Linked DNA regions of Candidatus Microthrix parvicella Bio17-1. The protein of the gene in region 1 interacts with the protein of each later gene in a pairwise test. Links are inferred from orthologs where the notes say so. Each region holds a gene or a part of one and is shown on either strand. Other genes may lie near its edges. The genes, in order: MPARV_RS22650 and recA.

What was found.
Region 2: the proteins of MPARV_RS22650 (region 1) and recA interact in binary tests that used the Bacillus subtilis proteins (3 or more experiments, as listed by UniProt). The link is inferred for Candidatus Microthrix parvicella Bio17-1 from one-to-one orthologs.

What each region holds. Positions count from the first base shown.
Region 1 is NZ_AMPG01000002.1:364,831-368,143, reverse strand. What follows is about bases 300-3,299. They hold MPARV_RS22650 (DNA-processing protein DprA), read left to right. Parts: upstream 300-1,148; coding sequence 1,149-2,450; downstream 2,451-3,299. Other genes in these bases: MPARV_RS0109945 (tyrosine recombinase XerC), read left to right, coding at 2,533-3,299; MPARV_RS0109955 (YifB family Mg chelatase-like AAA ATPase), read left to right, coding at 300-1,149. Outside these bases: more of MPARV_RS0109955, read left to right, coding at 1-299; more of MPARV_RS0109945, read left to right, coding at 3,300-3,313. UniProt on the Bacillus subtilis protein: Protein that helps load RecA onto ssDNA during transformation. Binds cooperatively to circular ssDNA, is able to bridge different segments of DNA. Favors the loading of RecA onto SsbA- or SsbB-coated ssDNA and formation of RecA-DNA filaments.
Region 2 is NZ_AMPG01000001.1:264,934-268,214, reverse strand. The notes cover bases 73-3,040. They hold recA (recombinase RecA), read left to right. Parts: upstream 73-997; coding sequence 998-2,083; downstream 2,084-3,040. Other genes in these bases: fdhD (formate dehydrogenase accessory sulfurtransferase FdhD), read right to left, coding at 2,129-3,040; MPARV_RS0101330 (nitroreductase family deazaflavin-dependent oxidoreductase), read right to left, coding at 252-722; MPARV_RS0101335 (Mur ligase family protein), read left to right, coding at 73-265. Also shown: more of MPARV_RS0101335, read left to right, coding at 1-72; more of fdhD, read right to left, coding at 3,041-3,100; MPARV_RS21945 (nucleotidyltransferase family protein), read left to right, coding at 3,264-3,281. UniProt on the Bacillus subtilis protein: Multifunctional protein involved in homologous recombination, DNA repair and competence.

The DNA.
Region 1 (3,313 bases):
GAGAACGCCGCCGAGGCACAGCTGTCCAACCGTGAGGTGCTGGTGGGCACCAACCTGGCGGACGTGGTGTCGTCGCTTTCGGGGGATCGGTTCTGGCCGGACCCGCCCGACCTGGTGGTGTCACCGGTGGCGCCGGGTCCCGACCTGTCGGAGGTGCGCGGCCATCGCCTGGCTCGCAAGGCCCTTGAGGTTGCGGCCGGTGGCGGCCATCACCTGCTGATGCTGGGGCCGCCTGGTTCGGGCAAGACGATGCTGGCGCAGCGCAGCGTGGGGTTGCTGCCGCCGTTGGACGACGTGCGCGGGGCTGAGGTGATCCGGGTGCACTCGGCTGCCGGGTCGCTGTTTGGCCTTGGGGCGGCGGACAGCGGCCCCGCGGGTGTTGGCCCGTTGCGGTGCGATGCAGCGGGAGAACTGGTGGTGACCGCCCCTTTTCGTGCCCCGCACCACACCGCCACGGTGGTGTCGCTCGTCGGCGGGGGAAGCTCGCAGATGCGGCCCGGCGAGGTCAGCCTGGCTCACGGGGGCGTGTTGTTTCTGGATGAACTGGCCGAGTTCCCCGCCCACGCGCTCGACGCGTTGCGCCAGCCGTTGGAAGACGGATCGATCAGGGTCAGCCGGGCCCACGCGTCGGTGTCGTTTCCCGCCCGTTGCCTGCTGATTGCGGCGATGAACCCGTGCCCCTGCGGTGCGGGTACGCCCGAACGCTGCCGGTGCAGCGAGCCGGCCCTGCGTCGTTATGCGCGGCGGATCTCGGGGCCGCTCCTCGACAGGTTTGATCTTCGAGTGCGTGTGGAGGCCATGGCACCCGAGGACTTGGTGGACGCTCCGCCCGGCGAGACTTCGGCAGCGGTGGCGGAACGTGTCGCCCAGGCACGCGGTGCGGCCCGACGTCGTGGGGTGGCGGCCAACCGGGAACTCAGCCTGGCGGAGTTGGAGGACCATACCCGGCTGACGCCCGAGGCCAGAGCGGTCTTGGACTCGGCATTGCGCAGCGGTCGGCTGAGCGGCCGCGGCATGGCCAGGGTGCGCGCTGTGGCGTTGACGCTGCGCGACCTTGACGGTGCCGACGGCACGCTGGACGCCCCCACAATGCAGGTGGCGTTGGGTCTTCGGGCCGAGGTTGGCGTGGCCCTGGCGGCGGTGGCGTGATGGGCGGTGGCGTGATGGGCGGCGGCGCGGTGGGCGCTGCCGAGATGGACGGTGGCGCGGAGACCCAACAAGGGCCTGGCGTCGGCTCGGATGCTGCGGTCTCGGCGGCAACCCTCGCCGGTTTGGAAGGCATGGGTATGGGGTTGCTCGCTCGTTGGTGTGGCGACCCAGGCCCCCGGACGGCACTGGCACTCGTTCAGTCCGCAGACGCTCCGGTGTGTGCCGAGGTGACGTCCGAGCGGTGGCGGGTGTGGAAGCAACAGGTGGCGGTCGGCGACGTGGTGGCCCGCACCGCCCGGGCCCTCGCAAGCGCCGACGCCCGGGCGCTTCTTCCGTGCGATGTGGGCTACCCCGACCGTCTGGCGGATGATCCGCGTGCTCCGGCGGTCCTGATTCGCCGTGGTCGGGGTGCGGGCCCCGGCCACGGGGAGGCAACCGTGGCCATCATCGGTACCCGCCGGGCCTCTCAGGTGGGTAAGGAGGTGGCTGCCGAACTGGGCGCCGAACTGGCTGGACGCGGCATCACGGTGCTCTCGGGTATGGCCCGGGGTATCGACGCCGCCGCTCATCGCGGCGCGTTGGGCGTCGCGCCGACCTTGACGATCGGAGTGATCGGGTGTGGGCCTGATCAGGTGTACCCGCCGGAGCACCGGGTGCTGTGGGGCCAGGTCTCCGCCGGTGGCGGGTTGTTGGGGGAGTGGCCTCCGGGGGTGGCGCCCAACGCATGGCGTTTCCCGGCGCGCAACCGCCTGCTGGCGACGCTCGCAGACGTGGTGGTCGTGGTTGAGTCGGCGCGTTCGGGTGGCTCGATGCACACGGTGCGCGAGGCCATCGACCGGTCGCGGCCGGTGTTGGCGGTGCCGGGCTCGGTGCGGTCACGGGTGGCGGAGGGCACCAACCTGCTGATCTCGGAAGGCTGCGACCCCTGCGTCGACGTGACGGACGTGCTGTGCGCCCTCTCCCGTCAGGCGAGCAGTTGTGAACCGGTCCGGCCCGCCGCGCGCCGTCGCCCACATGCTGATGCTCGCCAGAATTCGCTTCCCGGTGTTGCCGAGATCACCGATCGTGCCTCAACGGATGGATCAACCGTGGAGGACACGCCAACAGATCCGGTTGAGGCGGCCGTATTGGCGGCGGCCGGCTGGCAGAGCGTCAGCCTGGAACGAATCGCCGATGCGCTCGAGCGGTCGGAGGTACAGGCGACGTTGCTGGAGGTGGCCGGTGCTGTCGGCCGCCTGTGCGAGCGGGGTGCCCTGGTGGAACGGGCAGGCTGGTACGAGCAGACGGGGCGGGGCCAATGAGTGGTGAGTGCGCGCCCGCGGGCCGCTGTGCCCGGTTGCCAATGGAATTGCGGAATGGTCCGATAGCCTCAAACACATCTGTATGGATGTTGCTTCCAGAGAATCCTGGCGCCTCGACGATGTGGTTGGGGGCGCCGCCCTGGCCTCCTCGACGCGTTCGGCCTACCGCCGGGACCTGGTGGGGTTCATCGCCTTCTGTGCTGCCGCAGACGTCCCCGATCCATCATCCCTGCAACGTGACGATGTTCGGGCCTGGTTGCGTTCGCGGGCGGCCGCCGGCCTTGCGCCCGCCACGTTGGCCCGATCCCTTGCCTCGGTTCGACACCTCGTCCGTTGGCATCTTCGAGAAGGCACCATCGTCACCGACCCCACCGCCGGCCTCAGCACCCCCCGAGGTGCCCAGCGGTTACCTCGGGTGCTTCGCGCCGACGAGTTGGCGCAGTTACTCGATGAGGATGCCCAGCCGGATCGGCCCACCGCTCGGCGCGACGACGCCGTGTTGGAACTGTTGTACGGGTCGGGGCTGCGGGTCTCGGAGCTGTGCGGCACCGACATCGGGGACCTCGACCTTGATCGGGGCGTTGTTCGGGTGCTCGGCAAGGGTTCGAAGGAACGCCTGGTGCCGATGGGCGACGCCGCGGTGGCTGCGGTGCGGGATCACCTCGCTCGGGCCGATTCGCAGTTGGGTGCACCCGGACCCGGCAACCCTGCGGTGGGGTGCGGGCCCGAGCTGTTTCGAAACTCCCGCGGAAAGCGGCTTGCCCCACGGGACGTGCGTCGAATCGTCGACCGTCGTTCGCCCGTGCCCACCCACCCTCATGCGTTGCGGCACAGCTTCGCCACCCACTTGCTCGACGGTGGCG
Region 2 (3,281 bases), on another replicon or contig:
GTCGAAGCCGGTGCTGCTGGTGGGGCTGCCCGACACGGGATTGGATTGGTGCGAGCGGTTGGTCGATGGGGTCGAAGGATCCGCAGAGGTGTCGGCAACATCGGCCGCCGATCTGGTTGAGGCGGTGCGGATCGCCGCCGACCGCACCCCACCCGGTGGCGTGGTGCTGTTTGCTCCCGGTGCGCCCACCCCACCCCGCCTCGGCACCTATCGCGAGCGCGCGGCCGCCTTTTCCGCTGCTGTTGGGATGCTCAGGCCGGGCTGAGCCTGATCACCGGGATCGTCCGCTCTGTGCGTGCGGCATAGTCGGTGTAGTCGGCGTACATCTCCACCAGACGGGGCCACAGCTCGGCTCGTTCGGACCCCTTGACCTCTCGTGCCACCATGCCGGCCTGCTGACCTCGGCGGTTCACTGTGACGTCGGGGTGTTGTGTGACGTTGTAGTACCAGGCCGGATTGGTTGGCATTCCGCCCTGCGACGCCACCACGATCAGATCGTCTCCGTCCTCGAGGTACAGCAGCGGCACGGTGCGTTCCTTGCCGGAGTGGCGGCCGGTGGTGGTGACGAGGATGACGTCGGTGCCCTTGAGGAATCGACCGCCGATCACCCCGTTCGTCATGCGGTAGAACCACGTGGTGACACGGCTCATCACCTTGATGACGGCGGCTCCCACCTTGACCTGGCGTGCGTTGTAGGAGTGGGTGGGCTCGGTGGATTCCATATCGGGTGAGGCTACCGGCCAAGAATGACGAGGCTGAGGCTTGACCGAACAGGCGTTCGTAACTACACTGACGTCATCTTGCAGCTGAGAGTTGCGGTCCGCAGGCAAATGCTGCGGCCTGCAGAGAGCAGCTGTGGCTCGCGGCCTCAGCAGCGAATATGACCGGGCCGTCAGGGTTTGGCTTCGTTGTCACACCCCGTCCGTAGCGTCGACACCAAGCACAACCCACACAGCACAGGGACCGCAGGTGTCCCCCAATCGCCAAGGAGATCACCATGGCAAATGATCCGGATCGCAGCAAGGCACTCGACATGGCTCTCGGCCAAATCGATAAGCAGTTTGGCAAAGGCTCGGTCATGCGGATGGGGGAGAAGACCTCCCTGAACGTCGAGGCCATCTCCACCGGCGCACTGTCGCTTGACGTGGCGCTGGGCATCGGCGGCCTTCCCCGCGGCCGTGTCACTGAGATCTACGGCCCGGAGGCCTCGGGCAAGTCCACCCTCGCCATGCACGTGGTGGCCGAAGCGCAGCGCAATGGCGGCACCTGCGCCTATGTCGATGCCGAGCACGCCATGGATCCGTCCTATGCATCCAGAATTGGCGTGGACATCGACCAGTTGCTGATCTCCCAGCCGGACACCGGCGAGCAGGCGCTCGAGATCACCGACATGTTGGTGCGCTCCGGTGCGATTGACGTGGTGGTGATCGACTCGGTGGCTGCGCTGACGCCACGGGCCGAAATCGAGGGTGATATGGGCGACACCCACGTTGGGCTGCAGGCCCGCCTCATGTCTCAGGCGCTGCGCAAGCTCACGGCCAACCTCAACCGGTCCAACACCATCTGCATCTTCATCAACCAGTTGCGAGAGAAGATCGGTGTCATGTTTGGGTCGCCCGAAACCACCTCCGGTGGTCGTGCGCTCAAGTTCTACTCGTCGGTCCGCCTCGACATCCGTCGCATTGAGGCGATCAAGAACGGTGTTGAGGTGGTGGGCAACCGCACCCGGGTCAAGGTGGTCAAGAACAAGATGGCCCCGCCGTTCAAACAGTGCGAGTTCGACATCATGTACGGCCAGGGCATCAGCCGTGAGGGCTCGTTGCTCGATATGGCGGTTGATCTCAACATCGTGAAGAAGTCCGGTGCCTGGTACACCTATGACGGCGAACAGTTGGGGCAGGGGCGAGAAAACGCCAAGCAGTTCCTCACCGACAATCCCGAGATCATGGTGGAGGTCTCCGAGTTGGTCCGCAACCAGATGGGCATCGGCGACAAGCCTGATGAGCCGGAGGATGCCGAGGGCAGCCTCGACCCCGATGGATTCACCGACGCCGACGACGTGCCGATCGCCCTCGACAGCTGACCTGCTGCAACGTTCCGGCCGTCGCGGTCCCGCCCGCGACGGCCCTCAATCTCGGAGACCCGCCGCCATCCCAGTCGGTGGTGGGTTTCCGGTCCAGGTGGTGGTTTCACAGCCACCCCCGACGTGGGACTCCCGAGCCTGCCAGCCACCAGTCCCGCTTTCCGGCGGGGAGAACGGACCTCCAGCCCGTTCTCCCCGCTGTTCGTCGCTCTTGGCCTCGACGGTTTTGCCGCGTTCGACCTCGGCGCAACCGATGATGCGATCTGGCCGCGAGTAGATGTTGGCGCCACGGTCTCGCACGAAACCCACCAGGGTGATGCCGGTGTGATTGGCAACCTCGACGGCCAGGGCGGTGGGCGCTCCAACGGCCACCACCACTGGTATCCCGGCCATGGCGGCCTTCTGCACCAGTTCGAAGCCCGCCCTTCCCGAGAGCACCAATGCACGCCCGGTCAACGGCATCAGGTTCTGTATCACCGCCCATCCAATGACCTTGTCCACGGCGTTGTGTCGGCCCACGTCCTCCCGGACGGCGATCATTGAGCCGTCGCACGTTGCAAGCCCGGCACCGTGAGTACCGCCGGTTTGGTCGAACAGGTATTGGTCGGCGCGGAGGAGGTCCGGCAATCCGACGACCACGTCGCTCGTCATCGAGCTGGAGTCATCGTGGGGTGGATACCTGGTGCTGACGGCGATCGCGTCAAGCGCCGAGGTACCGCAGATGCCGCACGATGACGTGGTGGTGGTCAGGCGTTCCCTCTCAGGTGGTGGCGCATCCATGCCGGGTGCCAGCGAGACATCGAGGACGTTCATTGAATCGTCACCAGCGATACCCAGGTCGAACTGGGCAGAGCGGACGTCCCCGCCGTTGGAGATGATGCCCTCGGCAAGGAGCCACCCGTGAGCCAGCTCAACGTCGTCACCAGGCGTTCGCATCGTGGTGGTCAGCACCCGGCCATCGAGGCGCAGCTCCAACGGTTCCTCGGTGGCCAGGCGATCAGCGGTGGTGCCGTCCATCCGGTGACCACCACGGAGCACGGTCACCGGGTGAGTTCGGGCGTTCTTGGGCATCCCCCAGCGTGCCACGGTCGCCCCGTCTGGCCCCTTCTGGCCCCGTCTGGCCTCTTCTGGATCGGAGGCGTTGGGGTGCGCGTCCTCTCGGGATGAGAGAGTGCACACCATGCAACGCCATGCGGCA